2 regions of the Bradyrhizobium oligotrophicum S58 genome follow, and region 1 is predicted to be linked to the other one. Evidence: predicted binding sites of a transcription regulator. Region 1 holds the regulator's gene; the other holds the start of a gene.
What was found. The regulator LexA, encoded in region 1, represses DNA repair genes until DNA is damaged. The targets are predictions, from matches to a motif close to TGTTCNNNNTGTGTTCNG.
Positions count from the first base shown of each region.

Region 1 (14,949 bases):
ACGCGCTGGGTGGCGGCGCTGCCCGGCGCGGTCGGGCGCATCGCCGCCTTCGGCATCGGCCCGCTGATCGCGGCCAGTCTCGGGCTTCTCCTGATCGGCCTGCTGCGGACGCCGCTGCGCTGGTCGGGCGCCGTCGTGCTGGTGGCGGCCACCATGTGGGCGGTCGCGACGCCGCTGCCGGACATCCTCGTTTCCGGCGACGGACGCGCCGTCGCCGTGCGTGGCCGCGATGGGCGGCTGCACGTGATGCGCACCGGCAAGGACGTGTTCGCCACCCGGGAATGGCTCGCGGCGGATGCCGACGCGCGCCTGCCGGCGGACTCGTCGCTCGGCGACGGCGTGTCCTGCGACGAGGCCGGTTGCGTGCTGGCGCTGGCCGACGGCCGTCTCGTCGCGATGGCACTGCGCGCCGATGCGCTGGCCGATGATTGCGCCCGCGCCACGCTGGTCGTGACCACGCGCGCCGCGCCATCGTCCTGCGCCGCCGCCGTCGTCGATCGCCAGCGCGTGCAGCGGCAGGGCGCCTTGATGTTGGTGCAGCAAGGCAAGGGCTTCGCGGTCACACCGGTCCGGACGAGCGCAACCGACCGCCCGTGGTGGCCGGCTCCTGCCGAGGCCGGCGACTTCGAGACGACACTGACGCCGCGCCCGCCGGCGTCGCGCGTTCAGGACGCGACACCGCCGGAGACGGAGCAGGGTGCGGAGGATTGAGCGCCGGGGAGTTCGAACGTGCCGAGATGATACTCGCTGCGATCCGCTCCATCGAACGGCGAGGCCACCTCGACCAGCGTGAACGAGGCGGCGGGATATCGCTGCCAGATCGCAACGTCATCGGCCGTGACCGTCAGCCATCCGAACGCAAGCATGTAGCGGCCGGGCTCGGTGAGCCGGCCGGCCTTGTTCCAATCGATCTTGTCGACCACGATGAGAAACACCCCCGGCACACACAATGCCGGCCGAGGGATGTCGTTCCTGCAAGACGTCGTTCTCGCGTGATGCGATGCCATCCAGTTAATTCGACTGCCAAGTCCGACTGCCAAGTCCGACTGCCAAGTCCGACTGCCAAGTCCGACTGCCAAGTCCGAGCGCGAGGACTTCGCGTCGGCCTGCGCAAAGTCTCTCACCGCGGATCTCGTACGAACAGGTCTCTCACCAACGACAGAGACGCAGACGTCCAACCTGCAGGCGCTCAGGTGATGCTGATGCGGCGTATCGGCGTGGTCTCGCTTGTCGGACTCTCCTCGGCCATGCCGGGGCGGCGCTCGCCTGGCTGCTTGCTCACCGGCAATTGCAGCACGGTGACGCGCTGGCCTTCGCAGAGCTGGGTCACCAGCACGTGGCGGCCGTCGGCGAACTCGATGGCGTCGTGATGGCGATCGGGGACGTGCTTCTCGATGGTGTTGAACTTGGCGACGCGCTCGCGGATCGTCCGGGTCCAGAGCCAGCGGCTGTCGTAGCGGACGTCCTCGGCGAAGGCGAGCTCGGTGCCGGGCAGCATGCAGACCGCGACGTTGGGCTCGCTTTCGAGAGCGAAGCCGCGGGTCGCGGTGCCGCGGAACGTCATCGAGATCAGCGTCTCGCCGACTTTGGCTGGGCGGGACGCAACGGCATGGAGGCTGTAGTCACACATCGGATCGCTCCTCGTTGAGAGATAGCCGACCCACGCTCCCCCCGGACAGGCGCAGGCCTCTATCAGAGTGGACATCGACGGTGATGTTAGCGCGCGCTTCACGGCAATTCTGCGCTGATCTGCACCGCGTGTGCCTGCGCGCGATCACAAGCGTTTGAGCATGCCGCGCTGCACATCATGAGGTGCATTCGCGTCAAATCGACGAAGCCAGCGCTGACATGCTGCTACGCTGCAATCCGCACAGGGCTGCAAACACCGCCGATCTGCAACGACGACAGCTCGGTCGTTGCCGCATACCGCGCACGCCCGTGGTGAGGCGCGCGCTCAGTCACTGCGGTCAGTACTTGCGATAGAGGCCGACCAGCTTGCCCTGGATCTTCACCCGGTTGGGCGGCAGGATGCGCACCTCATAGGCGGTATTGGCCGGCTCCAGCGCGATCGACGCGCCGCGGCGGCGGAAGCGCTTCAACGTCGCCTCCTCGTCGTCGATCAGCGCCACCACGATGTCGCCGGTGTCGGCGGTCTCGTTGCGCTGGATCAGCGCCATGTCGCCGTCGAGGATGCCGGCATCGACCATCGAATCGCCGCGCACCTCGAGCGCGTAGTGATCACCGGAGCCGAGCATGTCGGCCGGCACGCTGATCGTATGGCTGCGCGTCTGCAGCGCCTCGATCGGGGTACCCGCGGCGATGCGGCCCATCACCGGCACCGCGACCGGGCGCTCGCCATCGTCGAGCGCCGGCGTCGAGCTGCGCACCTTGCCGAGATTGCCCTCGATCACCGACGGCGTGAAGCCGCGGCGGTTGTTGGCGGCCTGCGACAGCTCGGGCAGCTTGATCACCTCGATCGCGCGGGCCCGGTTCGGCAGGCGGCGGATGAAGCCGCGTTCTTCCAGCGCGGTGATCAGGCGGTGAATGCCGGACTTCGAGCGCAGGTCGAGCGCATCCTTCATCTCGTCGAAGGACGGCGGCACGCCGGCTTCCTTGAGCCGTTCGTTGATGAACCGCAGAAGTTCGTACTGTTTGCGCGTCAGCATCTCGTCCTGGTCCCCAGTTTGTCGTCGTCCAAATCCGAGAGCTCCGAATCCGTGAAGAGATTCCGGGAGCGCAGGGCAATCGGACGATCGGTAATTCGCGGCGCCCGCAACATACTAAAAACAAATCATGAACGGACACTATCTGTTCGATGTGTGTTCCGCAATCCTAAAAATATGATGAATGGTCCGGGCTTTGCCGGGGGGAGCTGCTCGCTCGGCGCTCACTCGGGCAGGCGCAGGATCTCACACGGGCTGCCGGCGGGCGCCTTCGGCGCAAAGGCCGGCCGGATCACCAGAGCCTGCGACAGCGCGAGATTCCCGAGCAGCGACGAATCCTGCTGCGTCACCGGCGTTGCGATCAGCGCACCATCTGCGCGCTCATCGAGCCGGGCACGCAGATAGTCCTCGCGCGAGTCGTTGGGCCCGAGCTCGCGGCCGAGCAGGGCGGTCTCGCGCGGCATCCGAGCTTCGTCGCGGCCGAGCAGGCGCCGAATCAGCGGCACCAGGAACAGGATCGCGCAGACATAGGACGACACCGGATTGCCGGGCAGGCCGATCACCCTGACGCCGCCGAGTCGGCCGTGCATCATCGGCTTGCCCGGCCGCATCGCGATCTTCCAGAACGCCATCTCGACGCCCTCGGCCTCCAGCGCCTGCTTGACCAGGTCGTGATCGCCGACCGAGGCGCCGCCGGTGGTGACGAGGATGTCGGCCTGGGCCTCGCGCGCCCGGCGGATGCCGGCCACGGTGGCCTCCAGCGTGTCCGCGGCGATGCCGAGGTCGACCGGCGTGGCGCCTTCGCTGCGCACCAGCGCGCGCAGCGCATAGCCGTTGGAATAGACGATCTGGCCCGGCCCGGGCGTCGATCCCGGCATCACCAGCTCGTCCCCGGTGGCGAGCAGCGCCACCTTCGGCCGCCGCCGCACCGGCAGCACCGGATGATTCATGCTCGCGGCCAGCGACAAATCGCGGTCGCTGAGCCGGCGGCCCTGCTTGAGCAGCACCATGCCTTCGTGGAAGTCGACGCCGGCGGGACGGATATGCCGGCCCTTGATCGCTGCCTCGGTCATCACGACGTGGCTGCCGTCGGCGACCGTGTTCTCCTGGATGACGACCGTATCGGCGCCCGCCGGCACGACGCCGCCGGTGAAGATGCGCGCCGCCTCGCCGGCCCCCACGGTGCGGTGGAAGGGCCGCCCTGCCGCGACCTCGCCGATCACCTTCAGCCGCGCCTGCGCCTTGTCCGCATCGGCCGCGCGCACGGCATAGCCATCCATCGCCGACATCGCCTCGGGCGGCTGCGTCCGCAGCGCCGCGAGGTCGCGCGCCAGCACCCGGTGAAAAGCCTCGTCCAGCGCCACCAGCTCCTCGGCCAGCGGCTCGGCGCCGGCGAGAACCGCGGATAACGCATCGGACACCGGCATCAGGGCCATGGGAGTTCCTTCGGACGGAGGCGGGTGCGCCTCGCAGGAGTCGCGTTCTATCGAACGCGCACCGCGCGGCCAAGGGCCCCAGGCGAGACCCGCATCGCCTCGCTATTCGGCTGCGACGCGACAGGCAGCGCGCTCGGTCGCGTGCAGGATATCGGCGATCGTGTTTCGCAGCCAGACCGAGGCCGCATCACGATCGAGCTGCAGCGGCCAGACCATCGAAACCGCCGGCAGCCGCAGCTTCAACGGGGTGGGACAGAGCGTCAGCCCGAAGCGCGGCCCGTAGAGCCTCGCCATCCGAGTCGGGATCGTCGTGATCACCGGTGAGGCGGCCACGGTGGCGAGCACGCTCAGGAATTCCGAAGAGGCCGACACGACGTTGAGCTCCGTCTCGATCTCATCCAGCGCCGCCTCCAGGCAGCCCTGCAGGCTGTTTGTCAGCGTCACCAGCGCGTGCGGAAGCGACAGGTAGTCGGCCAGGCTGATCGGCGTCTTCAGCGCGATGTGCTTGGGATTGTAGACGCAGCTCAGCGCCTGCTCGAACAGGAACTGGGATCTGTGCCGCTGTGCGACCGCCTCGAAGCAGCCGACCGCGACATCCAGCGCACCCTCGTCGAGCAGCCGGTGCGCCTCGTTGCGCTCCGTCGGTCGGCTGAGAAGCCGCAAGCCGGGCGCCGAGCGGCGCAGCACCGCCGTGAGTTCGGGGATCAGCAGCAGCTCCACTTCGCTGGAAAATCCCAATCGGACGGTACGCTGCTCCGTCGCCGGGTCGAACTCCGGTGTGGCGTGCAACGCGGCCTGCATCTGTCCCAGCGCAGCACGAACCGGCCCGGCAAGCACCGCGGCGCGTGGCGTCGGCTGCATCACGGTGCCGACGCGGACGAACAGCTCATCCTGCAGCAGTACGCGAAGCGTCGACAGCGAATGGCTCATCGCCGGCTGCCCCACCTTGAGGCGCGCGGCGGCGCGCGTGACGCTGCGTTCCTGCATCAGCGCGTCGAACGCGACCAGCAGGTTGAGGTCGAAGGAGCGAAGATCGAAGTGGTCGATGGACTGCATGAGTTGGATCGATTTGAGGAATGTAAGACCTAGTCCTAGATCTCGACCCAGACAAGATCATCGTCGGATCGAGGCAGCAAGCATGCAAGACAGCACGACCCATCGCGTCGGGGACGCCACCATCACCAAGATCTTCGAGATCGGCCTCGATGCCGTCGAAGGTGAGTTTCTCTTCCCCAGCATCGACCCCGCCAGCATCGCGCGGGAGCGCGGCCGGTTTGGGCCTGGATCAGTCGATCCGCGGACCGGCGCGTTGCGCCTGAGCATCCATAGCTGGCTGGTGCAGACGCCGGAGCGAGTGGTCCTTATCGATACAGCGACAGGAAACGACAAGGAGCGGCCCGGCGCGGCAGTTCTGCATCGCTTGAACGAGCCGTTTCTCGATCGGCTGCGGGCCGCGGGCGTTGCCCCTGACGATGTCGACCTTGTCCTGATGACGCACCTGCACGCCGATCACGTCGGCTGGAATACCTCTCTCGCCGGTGACCGCTGGGTGCCGGTCTTTCCCAACGCCCTCCACGTCTTCTCCGGTCGCGAGCTCGCTTATCTCGCAGCATTGTCGGCTGGCGATGGTTCGGATGCCGCCATCAGAGATGCGGCCAGGCTGGGTCCCATGCTGCATCCGCCGTTGCCCGGGGTCTACGAAGATAGCGTGCGGCCGGTCGTCCAGGCAGGCTTGGCGCGGCAGGTCGTGGTGGACGGTTCGGAGGTCGCCGACGGCTTCCGCTTCCTGCCGAGCCCCGGTCACAGCATCGATCACGCCTGCATCAGCTTCACCTCGCGCGGTGAGCGCGCCTTGTTCTGGGGCGACGTGATGCATCATCCGTTGCAGGTCGCGCGTCCCGACTGGAACTCGGTCTACTGCGAATTTCCGCAGGCGGCGCTGACGTCACGCCGATGGGCGATGGAACATGCCGCGGAGACCGGCGCTCTCGTCTTCACGACCCACTTTGCCGAATCCTCGGCCGGCCGGATCAGCCGCGACGGCGACCGGTTCGCCTGGCAGTTCGTATGAGCTGACATGACCATGACCGCCAACGACTCGTCTTTTCCGCGCATCATCTCTGACAGCCGGTTGATCGCCGGCCCCGAGCCCGAGGTGCAGCTTCATCTCATCAACAAGCACCTTGCCGATATCGAGCGCTTCTCGGCGGAGCGCACGCTCGTGATGATGCATGGCGCAACGTTCTCGTCGGCAAGCCTGTTCGACGTCGCGGTCGCCGGCGCGTCCTTCATGGATGTCCTCGCGCAGGCCGGTTACGATGTCTGGGCGGTCGATGCGCGCGGCTATGGCGGCTCCAGCCGGCCGCCGGCGATGTCGCGTGCGCCGGAGGACGGTTCTCCGTTGGTCACCGCACGGACCGCCGTGGAGGATTTCAGCGCTGCGGTGGACTTCATCTGCCGGCATCGCGACGTCGTCAGCGTCAACGTGCTCGGCATGTCCTGGGGCGCGACCATTGCCGGGATGTTTGCAAGCGGAGCAAGCGCGAAAGTCGCAAAGCTGGTCCTGGTCACGCCGCTCTGGTTGTCCGACAGGCCGCTGCGCATCGATGCCGGCGGGCCGCTCGGCGCCTACCGGATCGTCAGCCCGCGCGCATTCGAAGCCGCATGGCGTGGCGCGGCCCCGGAGCATGCGCGACGCGAACTCATCCCGGACGGCTGGTTCGAAGCCTGGGAGAAGGTGACGCTCGCGACCGATCCGGGCTCGCCGCACGACGGAGCAATCCGCGCGCCGTCCGGCGCGGTTCAGGACGTGCGTGTGCATTGGACCGCCGGCGATCCGCTTTATGATCCGGATGACATCACCTGTCCGGCTCTGGTGCTGGCAGCGGAATGGGACGCCGACGTCCGTTTCGACATGGCGCACGATCTGTTCGCGCGCCTGGCGAGCGCACCCTACAAGCGCCTGGTCGAGGTCGGGCAGGGCACCCACATGATCCTGATGGAACGGAATCGGCGGCAGGCCTTCGATGCGGTGATCGGATTTCTCGACGAGCGCGCCCACCCGGCGAGTTGATGGTGCCTGCGTGTCGTCGATTTGCCGCGCGAGACGGCAGACGGCTTCCGCCTCCGGCAAAGAAAGTGATCGAGCACGGCTGAATGCGGGACGATGACGGGTTCACCTCGGCCTGCAATCTCGGTGGTGAGTCGCGCGCGGCCCGAGGCGATCCCGCGCGTGTCATCGGTCATGCTGTTTCCCCGGCCGAGTCTTTCGAGGAGCTCTCTTTCGAGGAGCGCTATTTCTCTTTGTCGCGACCCGTCGGGCCGCGGCCAGCGCCGCGCGCGCCCAGTTGGCGAACTCCTCGGGATCATCGAACAGCCGATCCGGCGCACGCCAGAAGGCGAGGTCGATCGAGGTGCCGTTCTTGATGTAGCTCAGGGGCGGATGCGACCGGGCTTCTGCGAACATCACGCGGTTGTCGTCGTCGACCCGAAAATACAGGGTATTGTCCGCGACCACGCCAAGCATTGCCCCGTCATGGAAGACGCCGGTCTTGCCGAACATGCGCCGTGTCGCAATCGGGCCGAGCGGCGCGAACTGCTCGCGCAGGAATTCGACATAGTCCGGAGTTGCCACCATGACGAGGGCCTGGACTGCAAAGGGGCAGGGCGAGAATGACCGCCAGAATTGAAACCTATTACGATTTCAGGTCGCCTTACGCTTACTTCGCCGACTATCGCGTCCGCAAAGGGAATCTCGGCTTTGCGGACGACGTCGAATGGGTCGGACGTCCGATCTTCATCGACGTCATCCTCAATCTGCAAAACGGTCGAGACCCGTGGGCGCCCTATGTCGACACGCTCATACCGCCAAAACGGGCCTACCTCATGGCTGACATTCGCCGCATGGCCGAGTTTTATGGGGCGCCTTGTCGGCCATCCTGGAAGTGCCCGGCGCGGCCGAACCAGGTCCCCGCGCTGTGTGTCGCATCCCTGCTTTCGGGACCAACGGAGAAGATCTTTCGAAGCGCGATCTTCGACGGACTGTGGCATGAGCAGAAAGACATTTCTCATCCTGCTGTCCTGCGGGAGCTCCTCAGCCGCGCCGGCGGCGATCCGGCCCTGCTGGAACAAGCCGGTGATCCGAGCGTCCACGACGCGCTGACCCAGCAAACTGTGCAAGCCTACCAAAGCGGCGTATTCGGAACGCCGACATTCGTCTGGAACGGCGAGATCTTTTTCGGCGCGGATCGCCTCGACGTCCTGGCCTGGAAGATCAATCGCGCTGCGAGGCAGCCGGCTTGACGCGAGGAGGCAATGCACCGAGGACCGGGCGCGGCGTGAAGCCGTGCAAAAAAGGGCTTCTAAAAATCAGAAAACATGCTATGTTGATTTGGTCCCGTGCTCGATAGGAGGGGCGCTTCGCGGTCGTCACGAACGTGGAGCGCGGGATGCGGTGGCCGCAGGATGTCGCAGCGTGCTCGGATGGCGCGCGGACGAACGGCATCTTGCGGACGTGAAGTCGCGTGGTCCTGGCATCCCGACGCTGATGCCAAGTTGGCGGGTGATGATGATCCTGCTGGCGACGGTGGCCAAAGAGCCGGAGCACCGGGGAGATCGCGAAATAAGCGTGAAAACCATCGCGCAGGGAATGCCGGATGTCGGCTGGACCTGTGGTGACTGCCGCCTGCTTTTTTTCTGCAGGCGGGCCATGGGTTGCGGCCTGCAGCCCGGCATTCCCTGCGCCCTCCGTTGGAGGAGGGTGGACGAGATCAGCATTACTCGGGCACGTCGTGCCGCGAGAACAATTTTGCATGATTGGACGCCGTGATTGTGAGCGCCGCAATTCAGAATTTCTCCGCGGGACCCTCGACTTTCCCTGCTTTGCTTGCAGTGACCGAGAAGGGGAGTTTCGTCGTTGCGCACTCCTCGTGATCCGCTCGTCGCGTCAACTTTTATGAGCTTTGATCTAGCGCCGCCCTCCGCTGTCGTCTCGGGCAAGTCCCGACGCCGCGCCAGCGGCGGCGGGGCGCCGACCCGGGATCCATGACCACAGGGAGAGGTTGTTACGCCGGATGCCGGACGCGTCTTGCTTTATCACTGCCCCCTGTCGTTATGGGTCCTGCGTTCGCAGGGACAACAGCGGAGGTTTCGGAGGGGCCGCAGGCCGATCCGCATTCTTGCGAGTGTGTCGGCCATGCTACTCGCGTTGAGGTGCGATCAGATGCCCAACGCCTCCAGCGCCATCGCCACATCGCCCGTCGAGCGCACCAGCACGGCCTTCAGCCCGCTGGCGAGGGCGCCATCGATGTTCTCGGTGAGATCGTCGAAGAACACGATGCGCTCGGCGGGCACGCCGATCGCCTGCACGACGTGGTCATACGCTTCGGCATCCGGTTTGCGCAGCCCGATCGACGACGACAGGAAGATCTCGCGGAAGTGACCGAGCAGGTCGGCATAAACAGGCGAGAAGTGCGCGATATGCGGCTGGTTGGTGTTGGAGAATGCGTAGAGCGGCAGGCTCTCGGCCGCGCGGGCGAGCAGCGCGGCGATGCCGGGCATCGGGCCGACGAAGATCGCATTCCAGCCTTCGAGGAACTGGGCGTCGCTGATGTCGATGCCGAGCCGGGTGCGCAGATGCGCGAAGAAGGCGGCGTCGGAGACCGTGCCGCGTTCGTGGCCGTGATAGATCTCGTCGCGCACGAAGCGCCCGGCGAGATGCTCCGGCGCGCAGCCGGCATGCGCGGCCCAGCGCGAGACGACCTGGACGAAATCGATGTCGATGACGACGCGGCCGAGATCGAACAGCAGCGCATCGGCCGCGCCGGGGCGGAGATCGGAAGGGAGCATCGCAACTCGCGTCTTGATCCGAGGGAAAGCCCTCGGAGGTCCTCCTCAGTAGCGGTACGGCTCGATGTCGACCAGCGGAAACGCGCTGAACACGCCCGGCATGTTGGTGGCGGTCGCCGGGTGCAGGTAGCTCGGATCGAGCTCGGCGAAGGAGGTGACGCCGAGCAGGCCGAGCGTGCGAATGACCTCGTCCTCCAGGAGCTCCAGCATGCGCAGGATGCCGTCCTCGCCGGCGGCGGCGAGCGCCCAGCATTGCAGCCGGCCGATGCCGACGAGGTCGGCGCCGGAGGCGATCGCCTTGACGATGTCGGTGCCGCGGCAGAAGCCGCCGTCGACCATGATCCTGGCGCGGCCCTTCACGGCCTGCACGATCTCCGGCAGCACATGCATGGCACCGCGGCCATGATCGAGCTGGCGGCCGCCATGATTGGACACATAGATCCAGTCGACGCCGTGATCGACCGCGATCTGTGCGTCCTCGGCGGTGGCGATGCCCTTGATGATCAGCGGCAGCTTGAACTTGTCCTTGATGAGCTTCACCGTGTGCCAGCTCAGCGCCTTCTGGTGGTCGCCGCCGGTGGCGCGCAACCGGCTCTCGCGCACGTAACGTTTGGCGATGTCGCGCTCGCGGCGGCTGTAATGGGCAGTGTCGACGGTCAGGCAGAATGCCGTGTAGCGATTGGCGACGGCGCGGCTGACATAGTCCTCGACGAAAGCGTCGTCGCCGCGGACATAGAGCTGGAAGATGCGCAGCGCATCAGGCGCTGCTTCTGCGGTCTTTTCCAGACCGGGCTCCGTCACCGAGCTCAGCATGTGCGCCGCGCCGAACCGACCGGCGCCGCGGGCGACGCTGGCGGCACCCGCCGGATCGAAGATCTCGAGCGCGCCGACGGGAGCCAGCACGACCGGGAGGCGCAGCCTGCGCCCGAACGTCTCGACCGAGGCATCAACCGTGGAGACGTCGCGCAGCACGCGCGGACGGAATGCGATCTCGTCGAGCGCCATCCGGTTCCGGCGCAGCGTGGTTTCGGTTTCCGTGCCGCCGACGATGTAGTCCCAGGCATTCTGGTTGAGCAGGGCGCGCGCCTTGCGGATGAACTCGTGCAGGTTCTGGAACTTCTCGTCGCTGGCGCCGAGCTCGACATTGCGCCACCCGGCCTCGATCGGGGTCTGTTGGTTCATGCCTGCCTCCCAGCACGCGTTATCATTTGTTATCCAACATCACCCATCGAACGGGCCATGCGCAAGCCATTCCGAACTGCGGCCCGCGCGGGAGCCGATTGCGCCCTGGTTTGCGCAGGATTGGCGCGGGGCGTAAGCGTGGGCGAGGCCGTGATTCGCGCCAGCGGACACGACTCGTTGAGTTGTGATCACCGTAGGCCCGTGAAAGACCGGAAAATTGCAACCACGCGGGGGGCGAGGCACGATCGCGATCTTGATTTCGGGCTTCGAACGTCCATTTCGGCCATAGCCCCGCCCGCCTCGGGCAGGCCTTTGGCGGGTCTCGGACGAACCTTGTGCGGGCCTCGGACAGGCCGTGTCCAGGTCTTGGGCAGGAACGTCCGCTGGAATATCGGCCTTGAAGAAACCGGAAATGTGGTGTGAGTTCGTAAGCCAATCCTGCCGGCGCCGCGTTCGGACAATGTAATCGGCCGGCCACCAAAACAAACGCTCGGGAAGCAAAGCAATGCGGAAAAACTGGCTGTTCTTGGCGGGCACGATGACCGGCATCGGACTGACCCTGATGGTCACGGGGCCCGATGGCGCGCAACTCGTTGCCCGGGCCAAGGCGGCGGCCGGCATGGCCGATACCTATTCGCAGCTCAATTTGTTCGGCGCCGTGTTCGAGCGTGTTCGCGCCGACTACGTCGAGAAGCCCAATGATCCCGCGCTGATCGAGGGCGCCATCAACGGCATGGTGTCCTCGCTCGATCCGCACTCGCGCTACATGAACGACAAGTCCTGGCGCGACATGCAGGAGACTACGTCCGGCGAATTCGGCGGACTGGGAATCGAGGTCACCATGGAGGATGGCCTCGTCAAGGTGGTCGCGCCGATCGACGATACGCCTGCGTCCAAGGCCGGCATCCTGTCCGGCGATCTCATCGCCAAGATCGATGGCGATGCCGTGCAGGGCCTGACGCTCGAACAGGCGGTCGCCAAGATGAAGGGCGGCGTCGATACCAAGACCAAGCTGACGATCGTCCGCAAGGGCAAGGACGCGCCGCTCGATGTCGTGCTGACGCGTGAGATCATCCGCGTGCGCCCGGTGCGCTATCACACCGAGGGCGGCGATATCGGCTACATCCGGATCACCTCGTTCAACGAGCAGACGACCGAGAGCCTGCGCAAGGCGATCGCCACCATCTCCCGGGATATTCCGCAGGAGAAGCTCGTCGGCTACGTGGTCGACCTGCGCAACAATCCCGGCGGCCTGCTCGACCAGGCGGTGTCGGTCTCGAGCACCTTCCTGCCGCGTGGCGAGGTGGTCTCGACCCGGGGACGCAATCCCGAGGAGACGCAGCGCTTCACCGCCCGCGGCGGCGATCTGACCAAAGGCAAGCCGCTCGTGGTGCTGATCAACGGCGGTTCGGCCTCGGCCTCCGAGATCGTGGCGGGCGCGCTGCATGATCACAAGCGCGCGACGCTGGTCGGAACCCGTTCGTTCGGCAAGGGCTCGGTGCAGACCATCATTCCGCTCGGCGCCGGCAACGGCGCGCTGGCGCTGACCACGGCGCGCTACTACACGCCGTCGGGCCGCTCGATCCAGGCGCAGGGCATCGGGCCGGACATCGAGGTCAAGCAGGACGTTCCGGACGAGCTGAAGGATCGCACCGACATCAAGGGTGAAGCTGGGATGCGCGGCCATCTGTCTGCCGCCGACGGCACCGAGCAGACCGGCTCGCAATCCTACGTTCCGCCGGACGAGAAGGACGACAAGGCCCTGCACGCGGCGTTCAACGTGCTGCGCGGCGTCACCGTCAATGCCGACGTCCGCGCCAAGGCGGCGGTGCCGAACTGAATTTCGGGAGCCGCAGAACCGCTGCGGCGTCGGTGGCCTTCAGACCCGACGGGGCGGCTTTGAAGCCGTCCCGTCGCGGTTTTTGACCAGTTGTGTACAGGCGAACACGGTTCGTGTCCGTCTGTGTCGATAATTCAGATTGCGCCGCACGCGTTCAAGCAGCGGACGGTGCGATCGGCAGATACGGTTTGGATTTGGCCTGTGAAAACGGCTCAAATTTCGACGGTATTTATCGGTTTCGGAACCGGCAGGCGTCAGGCCGCATCCGAACGCGGACCGCGTCCAAATGAGCTGGCGGTGCGGCCATCGGCGCGATGCGCGGCGAACAGGCCTCTCACTTCGGCCGCCGGCCTCGGAGGGCTGAACAGATAGCCCTGCATCTCCGAGCAGCCGAGCCGCTTCAGCACCTGGCGCTGCGCCTCGGTCTCGACGCCCTCCGCGGTCGTGGACATCTTACGGGTCGCGGCGATGTTGACGACGGCCTGCACGATGCTGGCCGACCCTTCGGACTCGGTGATGTCCTTGACGAAGCAGCGGTCGATCTTGATCTTGTCGAACGGAATCCGCTGCAGATAGCTCAGGCTGGAGTAGCCGGTGCCGAAATCGTCGAGCGCGATGCGGACGCCGAGTGCGCGCAGCTGGTGCAGGGTGTCGAGCGCATCGTCGTCGCGGATCAGCACGGCCTCGGTGATCTCGAGCTCCAGCCTGTGTGGCGACAGGCCGGAGGTCGCAAGCGTATTGGCGACCTTGAGCGCCAGGGTGCCGCTCTTGAACTGCACCGGCGAGACGTTGACGGCGAGCCGGATGTCGTCCGGCCAGGTCGCGGCTTCGGTGCAGGCGACGTGGAGGACGCGTTCGCCGAGCTGGTGGATGAGGCCGGTGTCCTCGGCGATCGGAATGAACTCGGCCGGCGAGACGTAGCCGCGGGTGGGATGCTTCCAGCGCACCAGCGCCTCGCAGCCGACGATGCGGTCGTCCTGCAGGCTCAGACAAGGCTGGTAGTACACTTCGAGCTGATCGTCGAGGATTGCCTGGCGCAGGTCGACCTCGAGCTGATGGCGGGCCTTGACCTGCGCATCCATCTCCGGCTCGAAGAAGCGCCAGGTGCGGCGGCCCGCGGCCTTGGCGGCGTACATCGCCAGATCGGCGTTCTTCATGATCTGGTCGAGATTGGTGCCGTGCTCGGGGATCATCGCCACGCCGATCGAGGCGTCTGCAGTGAGCTGATGGCCGAGACAGTCGCGCGGGGCGCGGATCGCGGTGAGGATATCCTCGATCAGCTGCTCGACGTCCTCGCGGTTGCGGATCGCAGTCTGGACCACTGCGAACTCGTCGCCGCCGAGGCGGGCGACGAAGCCCGATTTGCCGACGCAGGCGCTCAGGCTTGCCGCCACGGATTTCAACAGCTCGTCGCCGATGAGATGGCCGAGCGAATCGTTGACGCCCTTGAACTCGTCGATGTCGATGTAGTGCAGGGCGAGCCTGTGGCCGAGGGGGACGTTGCCGAGCTCCTCCTTGAGGCGCTCGTGGAACAGGGTACGGTTCGGCAGATCCGTCAGCGCGTCATAGTGCGCCAGATGCGTGATCTGCTCCTCGGAGCGTTTGCGCTCGGTAATGTCCTCATGGGTGGCGAGCCAGCCGCCACCGGCGATCGGCTCGTTGACGATCTGGATCCAGCGTCCGTCCGTGGTCTCGATGATCTGGGAGGTCTTGCGGCCGATGTCACGCAGCACCGCATCGGCATATTCGCTGTCGTCGCCGGCGAGCGAGCCGGAGGCTTTGCGATGAGCAATCAGCTCGCGGAAGGTGCAGCCGGGTTTCACGATGTCGGCCGAAAGCCCGTACATGTCGATGTAGCGCTGATTGCTGATCACCAGGCGTTCCGATGCATCGAACAGCAACAGGCCCTGGGTCATGTTGTTGACGGCCTTGTCGAGCCGTTCCTTCTCCAGGATCAAGCGCAGGTTGGACGCCTCGTGGT
Region 1 is NC_020453.1:4,010,209-4,025,157, forward strand. Features, by position in the region: partial or broken gene S58_RS17165 (ComEC/Rec2 family competence protein) at 1-711, shown strand, start outside; gene S58_RS17170 (hypothetical protein) at 666-923, opposite strand; gene S58_RS17175 (hypothetical protein) at 1,190-1,630, opposite strand; gene lexA (transcriptional repressor LexA) at 1,968-2,666, opposite strand; gene S58_RS17185 (molybdopterin molybdotransferase MoeA) at 2,888-4,099, opposite strand; gene S58_RS17190 (LysR family transcriptional regulator) at 4,202-5,155, opposite strand; gene S58_RS17195 (MBL fold metallo-hydrolase) at 5,238-6,170, shown strand; gene S58_RS17200 (alpha/beta hydrolase) at 6,177-7,172, shown strand; gene S58_RS17205 (TfoX/Sxy family protein) at 7,335-7,736, opposite strand; gene S58_RS17210 (2-hydroxychromene-2-carboxylate isomerase) at 7,772-8,401, shown strand; gene S58_RS38160 (hypothetical protein) at 8,574-8,927, shown strand; gene S58_RS17220 (HAD family hydrolase) at 9,317-9,946, opposite strand; gene S58_RS17225 (alpha-hydroxy acid oxidase) at 9,992-11,128, opposite strand; gene S58_RS17230 (S41 family peptidase) at 11,634-12,968, shown strand; gene S58_RS17235 (bifunctional diguanylate cyclase/phosphodiesterase) at 13,223-14,949, opposite strand, start outside.

Region 2 (14,949 bases), 580 kb from region 1:
GCGCAACATGGTTCGGCGCGAGATCCGGACGCATCTCGATGGTCACGGGGCCCTGGGTGGTTTCGAGGATCAAGGTATTTTCGGTCACAGCCATGCTGGTCTCTCAGTTTGGTTGAATTGACGGGGGTCAGGACTTGCGAACAGTCCTGGGCTGAAAATGTCGAGGCGTCTTCCAATCTGCGGCCGTCACCCCTCCTGACGGCAATCCGGGTCACGAGAGGCCCGGGCGGTGGCGGTCCAGGATAGACCCATCACGCTTAAAGCTGAAGCCGCCGGCGGCGTCGATACGACGGGCGGCAGAGCCGGTGCGCGCCGGCGACGTGGCAAAGGGTCCTTAGAGGCAGGGAACCCAGGCCAGGAGACTCGGGTGCCCTGCTCTAGCGGTCTACTTGATGTCGGAGGCGACCTGAACCTTCACCATCTTGTCGGGATCGGTGACGGCGCCGCCGGCGGAGCCCGGAGGCGCCTTCTTGAGCTTGTCGACCACGTCCATGCCCTGCACGACCTCGCCGATCACGGTGTACTGGCCGTTGAGGAAGGACGCGTCGCCGAAGCAGATGAAGAACTGCGAGTTGGCGGAATCGACGCTGTCGCCGCGCCGGGCCATGCCGACGGTGCCGCGCTTGAACGGCGTGCTCGAAAACTCCTGCTTCAGGTTTGGATATTTCGAGCCGCCGGTGCCGTCGAATTTCTGGCCGTCGCCGGTCTGCGCCATGAAGCCGTCCATGACACGGTGGAACGGCACGTTGTTGTAGTAGCCTTCGCGGGCCAGCGTCTTCAGCCGCTCGGCGTGCTGCGGCGCCAGATCAGTCCGCAGCTTGATGACGATGCGGCCCTTGGTGGTGTCGATGACCAGCGCGTTCTGCTTGTCGAGCCCTGAAGGCAGCGACTGCGCCAGCGCCGGCAGCGCGAACACGAGAGCGAAGATGAAGGTGAGAGCTCGGATCATGGCAACTCCGACAGGATGATGAGAGGAAAACGCGTGGCAATGCCGCGCGGCGCAAGGCACCGCCGGCACCTGGATCGTCAAACGAATTTGGCCTTGAGGCTGGCCACCACCGACGGCGGCACGAAATGCGAAATCTCGCCGCCCATGGCCGCGATCTGGCGCACCAAGCTGGCGTTGATCGGACGGACCGGGACCGACGCCGGCACGAACACCGTCTGAATCGACGGTGCCATGGTCTGGTTCATGCCGGCGAGCTGCATCTCGTAATCGAAATCTTTGCCGTCGCGCAGGCCGCGGATCATCATGATCGCGCCGGCGGCGTGCGCCGCGGTGATGGTCAGATTGTCGTAGGTCGAGGCCTCAAAGCCGCAGCCGGCTGCGGCGGCGACCGGGCCGAACACCTCATGGGCCATCGCCAGCCGCTCCTCGGTCGAGAACAGCGGCTTCTTGCCGTGATGCACGCCGACCGCGACGATCAGCCGGTCACAGAGGTGAACGGCCTGCCGGACCACGTCGAGATGGCCGTTTGTGACGGGATCGAACGAGCCCGGATAGAGCGCAATACGTTGCATGCGCCCGTCCTATACCGGCCGGAACAGGCCGGCAAGCCGCCGCCGCCCGTGCTGGCGCGGCTGTGATGGTCCGCAGCCGCGGCAGCGGTCACGGGACATTGCGAGGGCGAGGCGGAACTGCATCCCCCACCCGCGATTGTTTCATCGGAACTTCGGCGGCGAAACACACCCGCGGGGACATGAAACCAATTCGTGCGGTCCGGGAAAACGTCTCGAAACCCGAAATGGTTATCAAATTCTCAACGAACAACGGGCCGAACGGCCCAGCACGACCAAGACACAAGACAGGGGACCGTCATGATCAAAGCGCTTTCTGCCATCGCAGCGGCCGGCTTGGTGGCTACCGCCCTCACCCTCCTGCCCGGCTTTGCCCCGCAGGTCGAAGCCAGCGTGCCGCGGCCGCTGGCCAAGGCGGACCGCCTGGACATTCGCCCGATCGGCCGCGACTGCTCGCAGCAGGCCTGGCCGAACTTCGAAGCGTCGTGCCTGCGCACCGCCGGCACGAGGGCGACGATCCGCGAGGCGCGGGTCGTCGGCGTCGACCGGATGTAGCGAACAGCGAAGGGGGCAGAAACCTGGTTCTTCCCCTATTCGCTACTCGCCACTCGTCCTCTTATTCGCCGTTCGCCTGCTCGCTCGCCCCGTTGCCATTCTCCGTCTCCTCACCGATATGCTCGACGGAGACGACATGCTCATCGTCAGCCGTGTTGAACACGATGACGCCCTGGGTCGAGCGGCCGGCAATGCGGATGCCGTCGACGGGGCAGCGGATCAGCTGGCCCTTGTCCGTCACCAGCATGATCTGGTCGCCGTCCTCCACCGGGAACGAGGCGACGAGCTTGCCGTTGCGGTTGTTGACCGACATTGCGACGATGCCTTTGCCGCCGCGGCCGGTGGTGCGGTACTCGTAGGACGAGGTCCGCTTGCCATAGCCATTGACCGACACCGTCAGCACCACCTGCTCCTGCGCCGACATCTCGACATAGCGTTCCTGCGACAGCTGGATCGAGCCTGCCGCCGCCTCCTCACCCTCGCTCTCGACCGGCTCCTCGCTCGCGACCTCACCGGCCATGGCGCGGCGCATCTTCAGATACGCGGTGCGCTCGTCCGAGGTGGTCTCGACATGGCGCAGGATCGACAGCGAAATCACCTTGTCGCCGCCGGCAAGCGCAATGCCGCGCACGCCCATCGAGGTCCGCCCGGTGAACACGCGCACGTCGGTCACCGGGAAGCGGATGCACTGCCCGCCCGACGCCGTGAGCAACACGTCGTCGCGCTCGGTGCAGATCTGCACGTTGACGATCTCTTCGCCCTCGTCGAGCTTCATCGCGATGATGCCGGAGCGCCTGACATCGACGAAGTCCGACAGCTTGTTGCGCCGGACGTTGCCGCCGGTGGTGGCGAACATCACGTCGAGATTGGCCCAGGAGGCTTCGTCTTCCGGCAGCGGCATGATCGTGGTGATGCGCTCGCCCTGCTCCAGCGGCAGGATATTGATCAGCGCCTTGCCGCGCGCATTGGGCGCTGCGATCGGCAGCCGCCAGACCTTCTCCTTGTAGACCTGGCCGCGCGACGAGAAGAACAGCACCGGCGTGTGGGTGGAGGCCACGAACAGCCGGCTGACGAAATCCTCCTCGCGGGTCTGCATGCCCGAGCGGCCCTTGCCGCCGCGACGCTGGGCGCGATAGGCCGACAGCGGCACGCGCTTGGTGTAGCCGGCATGCGACACGGTCACGACCATGTCCTCACGCTGGATCAGGTCCTCGTCCTCGACCTCACCTTCCTGCTCGGCGATCAGGGTCCGGCGCGGCGTGCCGAACTCGGCCTTAACAGCACCCAGCTCGTCCTTGATGATTCCCTGCACCCGCGCCCGCGAGCGCAGGATATCGAGATAGTCGTTGATCTCGACCTTGAGCTTGTCGAGCTCGTCGGAAATCTCTTCACGGCCGAGCGCCGTCAGGCGCTGCAGACGCAGGTCGAGAATGGCCTTGGCCTGCTCGAACGACAGCCGGATCGTCCCATCCTCGGAGAGACGATGGCGCGGATCGTCGATCAGCGTGATGATGGCTTCGACATCGCGCGCCGGCCAGTCGCGCGACATCAACGCCTCGCGGGCGGTCGCCGGATCGGGCGAGGTCCTGATCACCCGGATGACCTCGTCGATGTTGGCCACCGCCACCGCGAGGCCGACCAGGATGTGGGCGCGGTCGCGGGCCTTGTTCAGCAGGTACTTGGTCCGGCGCGTGACGACACGCTCGCGGAACGCGACGAAGATCGTCAGCAGGTCCTTCAAATTCATCGTCTGCGGACGGCCGCCGTCGAGCGCCAGCATGTTGGCGGCGAAGCTCGTCTGCAGCGGCGTGAACTTGTAGAGCTGGTTCAGCACCACGTCCGGCACCGCGTCGCGCTTCAATTCGATCACGACGCGATAGCCGTCGCGGTCCGACTCGTCGCGCAGATCGGAGATGCCTTCGATCTTCTTCTCGCGCACCAGCTCGGCGATGCGCTCGACCATCGTGGCCTTGTTGACCTGGTACGGGATCTCCGAAACGATGATCGCCTCGCGATCCTTGCGGATGGTGTCGATCGTCACCTTGCCGCGCATCATGATCGAGCCGCGGCCGAGATGATAGGCCGAGCGGATGCCGGCGCGGCCGAGGATGATACCGCCGGTCGGAAAATCCGGCCCCGGGATGATGTTGATGAGATCGTCGATGGTGAGCGCGGGATTGTCGATCAGCGCGACGCAGGCATCGATGACCTCGCCGAGATTGTGCGGCGGGATGTTGGTGGCCATGCCGACCGCGATGCCGCCGGCGCCATTGACCAGCAGGTTCGGAAACTTGGCCGGAAGAACCGACGGCTCCTTGTCCGAATTGTCGTAGTTCGCCTGGAAGTCGACGGTGTCCTTGTCGATGTCGTCGAGCAGCGGGATCGCGGACTTGGCGAGCTTGGCCTCAGTGTATCGATAGGCGGCCGGCGGATCGCCGTCGACCGAGCCGAAATTGCCCTGGCCGTCGATCAACGGCACGCGCATCGAGAAGTCCTGCGCCATGCGCACCATGGCATCGTAGATCGACTGGTCGCCATGCGGATGGTATTTACCGATGACGTCGCCGACCACGCGCGCGGACTTGACGTACTTCTTGTCGGGCGTGTGGCCCTGCTCGTACATCGAATACAGGATGCGCCGGTGCACCGGCTTCAAACCGTCACGCGCATCGGGCAGCGCTCGCGACACGATCACGCTCATCGCGTAATCGAGGTAGGAGCGCTTCATCTCGTCGAGGATGGAAACGGGACGAATGTCGGAAGGTCCGCCCGGCTCGCCGGGCTTCTCATCTTCTTTATCGGACAAAGGGGGTTCCGGTCGGTTTTGACAGGCGAAAATCGCTTGGAATCATATAGCGCATGGCGGTGTCGCAAGCCACCCCCAAGGGGGGCCGGAGCGCGCTTTTTCTGCTCGCCTTTCCAGTCACTTAACCAGACCGTGCAGTCGCCCGGGACAGGCCGCGCGAACCGTCCCGCTACGACCCGAACACCACCCTGTGCATGATTCGTCCCGGCAGCAGCGTGAACAGCCCGGCAATCACCAGGGCGCCGGAAAACAGCATGATCATTGCCCGGCGATGAGCTGCGATCCGATGACGGCGCGCAGCCCAGACCGCCAGCGGCAGCACGGCCAGCGTGTAGATCGAAAGCAGGTGGATCGGGCTCCATGGACCGACCAGCCGGATGGTGTGAATCCAGAACGAACTGGCCGCAACGGCGACCATCAACGCGACCCAGATCCAGCCGAGCGTCCGATGCGGCAAGGTCCCTTTCGGGGCCGCGAACTGGACGAGTCCCAGCGCGAACGCCGCCATCGCGGCAAGGGCGTGCAGCAGAATGGCAGGCCCCGCGTCGAGCAGCGGTGCAAAGCTCATGCGACGGCCTCGGTGGTCAGGTTGGAGCAGCCTGCGCAATGTGCAGACGCTCCTTGATGGCGTCGACGTCGACGCAACCGGCACGCATCTTGGCTTCGGCCTGCCGTTTCACCGCCGCGCACATGTCGGCGAGCAGAGGATCATGGCAGCACGCGGCATCCATCTTGGTATAGACCAGATCGTACTCGATGGGCTGCCAGGTCTCCAGGCCAGCGAGATTGTGCTGCATCTGGACCTCGAGATGGTCGAGCGCCGCGGCGAATTTCGCCTCTGGCGTGGTGCGCGCCTCGAACTCGTGAAACAGGTCGAAGACCTCCTGCCCGGCCATCCCTTGCAGCCGCGCCCTGATGTCCTCGATCGCCTGACGCTCCTTCGCCGCCTTGGCGTCCTTGCGGCTGCCCGTCTCGAAGAACGGAACGTCACCCGCCAACGCCTCGACGAGATCGTGCACGATGATCATCTTCAGGACGCGATCGATCGCGACCGGGTGGCTGAGGTCGCGGTGCATGAGCAGCGCGAGCAGCGACATGCTCCAGCTATGCTCGGCCACACTCTCGCGACGTCCGTCGGAAAGCCAGCTATGGCGGAGCTCGCGCTTCAGGCGCTCCGCCAGCTGGTAGAAATCGACGACCTTGGCCACAGGGTCCAGCATGGGACCAGCTCCAGCAGCACTGTGGGACGAACGATGTGGGACGAACGATCCGACGGAGCCGGGCAATGCACGTCAGCGCCCGACGCCGCTCTTCGACCTGGTCACGACCAGGACACACACGCTCCCATGAGGTCGTTCAGACCTCAGAACGGAATGTCGTCGTCCATGTCGTTGTTGCGTCCGCCACCGCCAGCCGAAGCCACCGCGCGGCGCGGCGGCGCCATCGACGGACCGCTGCTGCCGAAATCACCGCCGGCATCGTCGGCGAAGCTGCCACCGCCGCCGCTGCGACCGTCGAGCATGGTCAGCGTCGAGTTGAAGCCCTGCAGCACCACCTCGGTCGAATACTTCTCGACGCCGCTCTGGTCGGTCCATTTGCGGGTCTGCAGCGCGCCCTCGATGTAAACCTTGGCGCCCTTCTTCAGGTACTGCTCGGCAACCTTGCAGAGGCCCTCATTGAAGATCACCACGCGGTGCCACTCGGTCTTCTCCTTGCGCTCGCCGGTCCCCTTGTCGCGCCACGTTTCCGACGTCGCGATGCTCAGATTGGCGATCGGCCGTCCATCCTGCGTCCGCCGAATCTCCGGGTCCTTGCCGAGATTGCCGACCAGAATCACCTTGTTCACGCTACCCGCCATCACACTCTCCCGCGGTTCTCAAATCACGGACCGGCCCCGCCTGCCAGCCTCTCGGCACCAGGCGGCTGAACCCTTCCTCTCGGGCCGGACCCTATACGGTTGCCACGCCGGCCACCTGCATTCTCGCTGCTTATCCACATATAGCAGGCCGGGCCGGATTGTTCCAGTTTTGTTCGCGCTCTTGTGTTTACAACCATGCGTCGAGTTCCATGGAACCTGATGGAACTCAAAGTTCCGCAAAAGGAACCCGGAAAAGGTTCCCGAAATCACGGAAAAGTAATTAACTTTCATCAACTTAGCACGCCTCACTTCCTCCTCGCCTGTGGCTTTTGGGAGACGGTATCCAGGGTTGAATCGCGTATATTTGCGGACGGATTGGGGCCGCGAGCGTGGTCGCACCAACTCACAAAAGTGCGTCTCCGGGGACCATTTTGGAGACGCCCAAAGCGGGAGACTTGGGATGAAAAGAATTTTTCTTGGAGCTGTCAGCTTGATGGTTTTGGGGGCGCTGACGCCGGCGGGAGCCGCCGATCTCGCCGCCCGCCCGTACACGAAGGCCCCGGTGATGGCGCCGACGCCGCTCCCGACCTGGACCGGCTTCTATCTCGGTCTCCAGGGCGGCGGCGGCTGGGGCCGCAGCGATGAGACCTTCTTCGGTGCGCCGAACACGGCGATCTTCGCCGGCACGCAGAAGTACGACATCACCGGCGGCTTCATCGGCGGCGTGGCCGGCTACAACTGGCAGGTCGACAACATCGTGTTCGGCCTCGAGGGCGACTACCATTGGGCCGACATCCACGGCCGCTCGTCCGAGATCAATCTCGGCGCGGGTGACAGCTACTTCACCAAGCTGCGCGGCTTCGGCGACATCAAGGGTCGGCTCGGTTGGGCGACCGGTCCGGCGCTGTTCTTCGTCAGCGGCGGTGCCGCTGTCGGTGACCTGCAGCACCGCTATGATCCCGGCCTGCGCGGCGCAGCGTTCGGTGCATCACAGAGCGACTGGCGCTGGGGTTGGACGATCGGTGCCGGCGCCGAATACATGTTCGCCCAGAACTGGTCGGCCAAGGTCGAGTACAACTATCTCGATTTCGGCAAGAGCACGCTGCAGTACACCCCGGTGGCGGGCGACCGCTCGGAGTGGAAGGACACCGTTCACACCGTCAAGGCCGGCATCTCCTACCACTTCGGTGGTCCGGGCGTGTCGCGCTACTGATTGCACGCAGACCGCGAATATGTCGAAAGGCCGGCCTCGCGCCGGCCTTTTTTTGTGTGCCAGAACGGGCACTTGCTAGGCCGATGTGTCCTTTGGGTGACGGCTTTTTACGGCGGGAGGGGCTATCAAGGTCCGGCGGGTGTGGGCGTTGGTGAGAGCGTGCGTGCGGGCGTCGGACTAGGTTTGGGGACTGCGATGAGAAGTCTGTTGCTGGGGGCGACAACTTCGCTGGCGCTGGGGTTTGCGCCGGCGATCGCAGCCGATTTGCCCGCGCGCACCTTCACCAAGGCGCCTGCGATGATCGCGACGATCTATGATTGGAGCGGATTCTATCTCGGCCTGAATGCGGGCGGCGGCTCGGCCCGCACCTGCTGGACCAACAACGTCTCCCTTGCCGGCGTCCCCGCGACCAATGCCGAAGGCTGCCATGATGCAGCCGGCGCGCTCGCCGGCGGCCAGATCGGCTACCGCTGGCAGGCGGGCAGCTGGGTGTTCGGCGTCGAAGGCCAGGGCAATTGGGCCAATCTCAAGGGCAGCAACACCAGCCAGCTCGCGCCGGCCGTGACCAACCAGACCAAGGTCAATGGCGTTGGCCTGCTCACGGGCCAGATCGGCTATGCCTGGAACAACGTGCTCTGGTACGTCAAAGGCGGCGCGGCGGTCGCAAGCGAAAAGTACAACGGAATTGCGACGGCCACCGGCACGGCGTTCGACCAGGCGAGTGCGACGCGCTGGGGCGCTACGGTCGGCACCGGCGTGGAGGTCGGCTTCGCCAAGAACTGGTCGGTCGGCGCCGAGTACGAGCATATCTTCATGGGCAACAAGGCCCTGAACTTCTCCGGCCTGCCGGCGGGCGCCGCGACCCGGACCGACACAGTCGGCCAGGACGTCGACATGGCCACCGTCCGTGTCAACTATCGCTGGGGCGGCCCCGTCGTCTCCAAGCACTGAGGCGGCACTCGCCGGTTTATCGCCCCTCGCTTCGGACGAAGGCGCTGCGCGTGTCCGGAGGCCCCGGCCGATCGACCGTGGCGAGAGCTGATCAGCTTCAAACACCAAGGCTGCATCGTGCCCCGCCGCTGTCATGCGGGCCGCCGCCTCATTTACCTCCGCTTAAGCACGATCGGCACATCCCGCGCTGCGCTGGGCTGTGGTCACAGTTTTTAGAAATCAGTCTTTCCTACAACCAGAGCAGGCCACACGCGTGGGCCCGGATCGGAGGGATCCGGCGAGGGAAGACTTTGGGATTGGGGAGACGAGAGATGCAGAAGACAACTCTGATCGTGAGCGCGGGCGCCGCATTGCTCGGCCTGGCACCGGCATCGGCCGCCGACTTTGCGACGCGGCCCTATGGCAAGGCACCGCCGCCTGCCTATGTCACGCCGCTGCCGAGCTGGGCCGGGTTCTATCTCGGCGCCAATGGCGGCGCCGACTGGAGCCACAATTGCTGGACCCTGAATCGGTTCGGCGCCGCGGCGGTCGCGCCGACGCAGAGCGAAGGCTGCCATAACGCCACCAGCGGCCTCATCGGTGGTCAGGTCGGCTATCGCTGGCAGGCCGCGAGCTGGGTGTTCGGCCTCGAAGCCCAGGGCAATTGGACCGATCTGAAATCCTCCAATGCGAGCACCGCGGCGCTGACAACCGGCATCACCAACACCACCAAGACCGACGCCATTGGCCTGTTCACCGGCCAGGCCGGCTACGCCTGGGGCAACGTGCTCTGGTACGTGAAGGGCGGCGCCGCGGTCACGCACAACAAATACACCGGAACCGCCAACGCAGCAGCGCCCTTCCCTGTCGGCACGCAGCTGGATTCGGCGAGCGAAACCCGTTGGGGCGGCACCGTGGGTACCGGCGTCGAGTTCGGCTTCGCACCGAACTGGTCGGTCGCGGTCGAGTACGATCACCTGTTCATGGGATCGCGCGACATCAGCTTCCCGGCGACCGCGACCGTCAATTCACGCGTCGACACCATCAAGCAGGACATCGACATGGCGACGGTCCGGGTGAACTACCGATTCGGCGCCCCCATGGCGACGCGCTACTGAAGCAAAGGCAGCTCTCCGGAGCCTACCGCAAAGGCCGGCGCCCGCGCCGGCCTTTTTCGTGTCCGCAGCTCGGCACCGACGCGGCTATTTTATGTTAAATATTTGATATATAACGCTTTTTTGCCAATGTGGCGCGTGCGTTACAGCATCTCCGGGATGCCGCGTGTATGAACATTTCCATCGCTTGTCATTCCAACTCCCGGGGGAGAATTTGATGAAGAAGTTGCTTGTGATCACGACGGCCCTCGTCGGCATCGCAGCCGCCACATCCGCGTCGGCAGCCGACATGGCAGCGCGGCCTTACACCAAGGCGCCGCCGATGATTGCCACGATCAACGACTGGAGTGGCTTCTACCTCGGTATCAACGGCGGCTATGGATCGAGCCGCAACTGCTGGACGCTCGCGGACGGCCGCGCCGAAGGTTGCCACAACGCAACCGGCGGCACCGTCGGCGGACAGTTCGGCTATCGCTGGCAGATGAATTCGGTCGTGTTCGGCCTGGAGGCGCAGGGCAACTGGGCCGATCTGACCGGCAACAATATTACGCCCCTTTTCGCGCCGGATAGGAATCGCAGCAAGATCACCGCCTTTGGCCTATTCACCGGCCAGATCGGCTATTCCTTCGACAACGTCCTGCTCTACGCCAAGGGCGGCGCGGCCGTCACCGACACCAAGTACGAGATCTTTTCCGGCGTGATCAACACCGTGCTGGCCACCACGACCGTGCACAAGTGGGGCGCATCCGTCGGCGCTGGGGTCGAATACGCCTTTGCGCCGAACTGGTCGGTGGGCTTCGAATACGACCACCTGTTCATGGGCAACACGAACGTCCCGTTCCGCGGCGCCGTATTCGCCCAGACCGACAATATCAAGCAGGACGTCGACCTGTTCACCGCCCGCCTGAACTATCGTTTCGGTGGCCCGGTCATCGCCAAATACTGACCAGTTCCACAACCCGAACATTCAAAGGCCGGCGCAAGCCGGCCTTTTTTGTTGCGCTGCGGACACTGTTGGCTTTGCGTGACAGGCGGAACCCAAGCATTTGAGCGACAAAGGCTTTCTGCCGTTGCCCGTAGATCCCCGGTTTCGTCGCGGGTGTGGCTTTGAGGTGACGGCAATCTGCGCGGAACCGGGCTATAGGGGGACCGTCAACTTGAACGGGTGAGTCTGTTTCGTGCGTAAGAACTTCGGTGCGACGCGGACTGCTAGGACTAAACTGGAGAGAAGAAGAATGAAGAAGATCCTGCTTGCGACCGTGGCCCTGGCCGCCTTGGCCGCTCCCGCTGCCGCTGCCGATCTTGCTGCGCGTCCCTACACCAAGGCGCCGGTTGCCGCGCCGCTCCCGACCTGGGCCGGTTTCTACATCGGCGCCATGGGCGGTTATGCCACGGTTGAAGACAACGGTCCGGACGGCGGCCTCGCCGGCGGCACCATCGGCTACAACTGGCAGCAGGGCGCTCTCGTGTTCGGTCTCGAGGCGGACGCCGCCTGGGCGAGCATCAAGAGCGGCGAAGGCGTGATCCCGGGCTTCCTGGGCACCTTCAACACCAAGATTCAGGACACCGGCAGCGTTCGTGGCCGCATCGGCTACGCCTTCGGTCCGACCCTGATGTACGCCACCGGTGGTTACGCCTGGGCTGAGAACAAGCTGACCAACACGTTCCTCGGCGCCTCGGTTTCCGACACCAAGTTCCACAGCGGCTGGACCGTTGGTGCTGGCCTCGAATACATGTTCGCGCCGCAGTGGTCGCTGAAGGGTGAATACCTGTACAAGAGCCTCGGCAGCGAGAACTACTTCGTGAACAACATCGCCTCGGGCACCCTGAACCTGCACTCGGTTCAGGTCGGCGTGAACTACCACTTCTAAGATCGACGCCTCCGGGCCAACGCACACAGCCTCCGCTCTGCCAGAGCGGAGGCTTTTTCTTTGCGGAATCAAGCAGGCTGCATCGCGGAACCAGTCGCCCTCCTGCCATTCGCTGCCATTCCCCGAACGCATTGTTGATGATTCGCTGACGGCACTGGAAATCCGCGCCCGTTCTTCCTACGTTCCGACGATACCTTTCCCCTCTGGCGTCCGATGGCCGGCTTCCGGCAGAACGCGCCTGTAACGATGGCGTGATGCCGCGCCGTGGGACGATCGTCATGGATGAAGTGATCAAGGCCAAGCAGCGCGCGCAAGCCAATTCGTCGAGCCTGCGGGCCATCACCATCCGCGGCGCCCGCGAGCACAATCTCAAGAACATCGACGTCGAGATCCCACGCGACCGGCTGGTCGTGTTCACCGGGCTCTCCGGCTCCGGCAAATCCTCGCTCGCCTTCGACACGATCTATGCAGAGGGCCAGCGCCGCTACGTCGAATCGCTGTCGGCGTACGCGCGCCAGTTCCTGGAGATGATGCAGAAGCCGGACGTCGACCAGATCGACGGCCTGTCGCCGGCGATCTCGATCGAGCAGAAGACGACCTCGAAGAACCCGCGCTCGACCGTCGGCACCGTCACCGAGATCTACGACTACATGCGCCTGTTGTGGGCGCGCGTCGGCGTGCCCTACTCGCCGGCCACGGGGCTGCCGATCGAGAGCCAGACCGTGTCGCAGATGGTCGACCGCGTGCTGGCGATGACCGAGGGCACCCGCCTCTATCTGCTGGCGCCGGTCGTGCGCGGCCGCAAGGGCGAGTACAAGAAAGAGCTCGCCGAATACCTCAAGAAGGGCTTTCAGCGCGTCAAGATCGACGGCACCTTCCATGAGCTCGCCGAGGCGCCCACCCTCGACAAGAAATTCCCGCACGACATCGACGTCGTCGTCGACCGCATCGTCGTGCGCTCCGACATCGGCCAGCGCCTCGCGGAGAGCTTCGAGACCGCGCTGAAGCTCGCCGAGGGGCTCGCCGTGATCGAGTTTGCCGATGCTCCCGCTTCCGCCGCGCCAGCGGAGGAGAAAGAGAAGAAGAAGACCGCAAAGATCCACGACAAGAGCGGGCCCGAGCGAATCCTGTTCTCGGAGAAATTCGCCTGCCCTGTCTCCGGCTTCACCATTCCCGAGATCGAGCCGCGGCTGTTCTCGTTCAACAACCCCTATGGCGCCTGTCCGGAATGCGGCGGGCTCGGCGTCGAGCAGCATGTCGACGCCGACCTCGTCATCCCCGACAAGGACGCCACGCTACGCAAGGGCGCGATCGCGCCCTGGGCCAAGTCGTCCTCGCCCTATTATTTGCAGACGCTGACCGCGCTCGGCAAGTTCTACAAGTTCACCCTGGACACCAAGTGGAAGGACCTGCCGAAGAAGACGCAGAACGCGCTGCTGCACGGCTCCGGCGACGACGAGATCAAGTTCACCTATGAGGACGGCGTCCGCGCCTACGACACCAAGAAGCCGTTCGAGGGCGTCATCACCAACATCGAGCGCCGCTTCCGCGAGACCGAGAGCGAATGGGCGCGCGAGGAGCTCGGCAAGTATTTCAACGACGTGCCCTGCGCCGGCTGCAAGGGCTTCCGGCTGAAGCCCGAGGCGCTGTGCGTCAAGGTCGCCGGCAAGCACATCGGCGAGATCTCTGATCTCAGCGTCAAGGCCGCCGGCGAATGGTTCGCCGAGGTGCCGAAGCAGCTCAATGCGCAGCAGACGGAGATCGCCACGCGCATCCTGAAGGAGATTCGTGACCGCCTGACCTTCCTGCTCGATGTCGGCCTGAACTACCTGACCCTGGCGCGCTCCTCCGGCACCCTCTCCGGCGGCGAGAGCCAGCGCATCCGCCTGGCCTCGCAGATCGGCTCGGGTCTCACGGGCGTGCTCTATGTGCTCGACGAGCCGTCGATCGGCTTGCACCAGCGCGACAACGCCCGCCTGCTCGATACCCTGAAGCGGCTGCGCGACCTCGGCAACACCGTGATCGTGGTCGAACATGACGAGGATGCCATTCGGCTGGCCGACTACGTGCTCGACATCGGCCCCGGCGCCGGCACCCATGGCGGCCACATCGTCGCCGAGGGCACGCCGGCCGAGATCATGCGCAATCCGGCCTCGCTGACCGGCAAATATCTCACCGGCGAGCTCGAGGTCGAGGTCCCGGAGCGGCGGCCGCCGAACCATCGCCGCACCATCAAGGTCGTCAACGCCCGTGGCAACAATCTCAAGAACGTCTCGGCCGAGATTCCGCTCGGCCTGTTCACGGCGATCACCGGCGTCTCCGGCGGCGGCAAGTCGACGCTGCTGATCGACACGCTCTACAAGGCGATCGCGCGCAAGCTCAACGGCGCCAGCGAAGGCGCCGCACCGCACGACCGCATCGAGGGCCTCGAGCATATCGACAAGATCATCGACATCGACCAGTCGCCGATCGGCCGCACCCCGCGCTCCAACCCCGCGACCTATACCGGCGCGTTCACGCCGATCCGCGAATGGTTCGCCGGCCTGCCCGAATCCAAGGCGCGCGGCTATGAGCCCGGCCGGTTCTCGTTCAACGTAAAGGGCGGCCGCTGCGAGGCCTGCCAGGGCGACGGCGTCATCAAGATCGAGATGCACTTCCTGCCCGACGTCTACGTCACCTGCGACGTCTGCAAGGGCAAGCGCTACAACCGCGAGACGCTCGACGTGCTGTTCAAGGGCAAGTCGATCGCCGACGTGCTCGACATGACCGTCGAGGAGGCCGCCGAGTTCTTCAAGGCGGTGCCGCGCGTGCGCGACACCTTCGAGACCCTGCGCCGCGTCGGCCTCGACTACATCCATGTCGGACAGCAGGCCACCACGCTCTCCGGCGGCGAGGCGCAGCGTGTCAAGCTCGCCAAGGAGCTGTCCAAGCGCGCCACGGGGCGCACGCTCTACATCCTGGACGAGCCGACCACCGGCCTGCACTTCCACGACGTCAAGAAGCTGCTGGAGGTGCTGCACGAGCTGGTCGCGCAGGGCAACACGGTCGTGGTCATCGAGCACAATCTCGAGGTCATCAAGACC
Region 2 is NC_020453.1:4,589,053-4,604,001, forward strand. Features, by position in the region: gene S58_RS19650 (peptidylprolyl isomerase) at 1-94, opposite strand, end outside; gene S58_RS19655 (peptidylprolyl isomerase) at 386-949, opposite strand; gene coaD (pantetheine-phosphate adenylyltransferase) at 1,027-1,521, opposite strand; gene S58_RS19665 (hypothetical protein) at 1,819-2,073, shown strand; gene gyrA (DNA gyrase subunit A) at 2,135-4,879, opposite strand; gene S58_RS19675 (DUF2306 domain-containing protein) at 5,049-5,447, opposite strand; gene S58_RS19680 (HD domain-containing protein) at 5,464-6,099, opposite strand; gene S58_RS19685 (single-stranded DNA-binding protein) at 6,243-6,737, opposite strand; gene S58_RS19690 (outer membrane protein) at 7,198-7,950, shown strand; gene S58_RS19695 (outer membrane protein) at 8,146-8,901, shown strand; gene S58_RS19700 (outer membrane protein) at 9,213-9,998, shown strand; gene S58_RS19705 (outer membrane protein) at 10,213-10,941, shown strand; gene S58_RS19710 (outer membrane protein) at 11,231-11,866, shown strand; gene uvrA (excinuclease ABC subunit UvrA) at 12,145-14,949, shown strand, end outside.
Region 2: the regulator LexA is predicted to act here: its motif matches at 6,897-6,914, upstream of S58_RS19685 (single-stranded DNA-binding protein).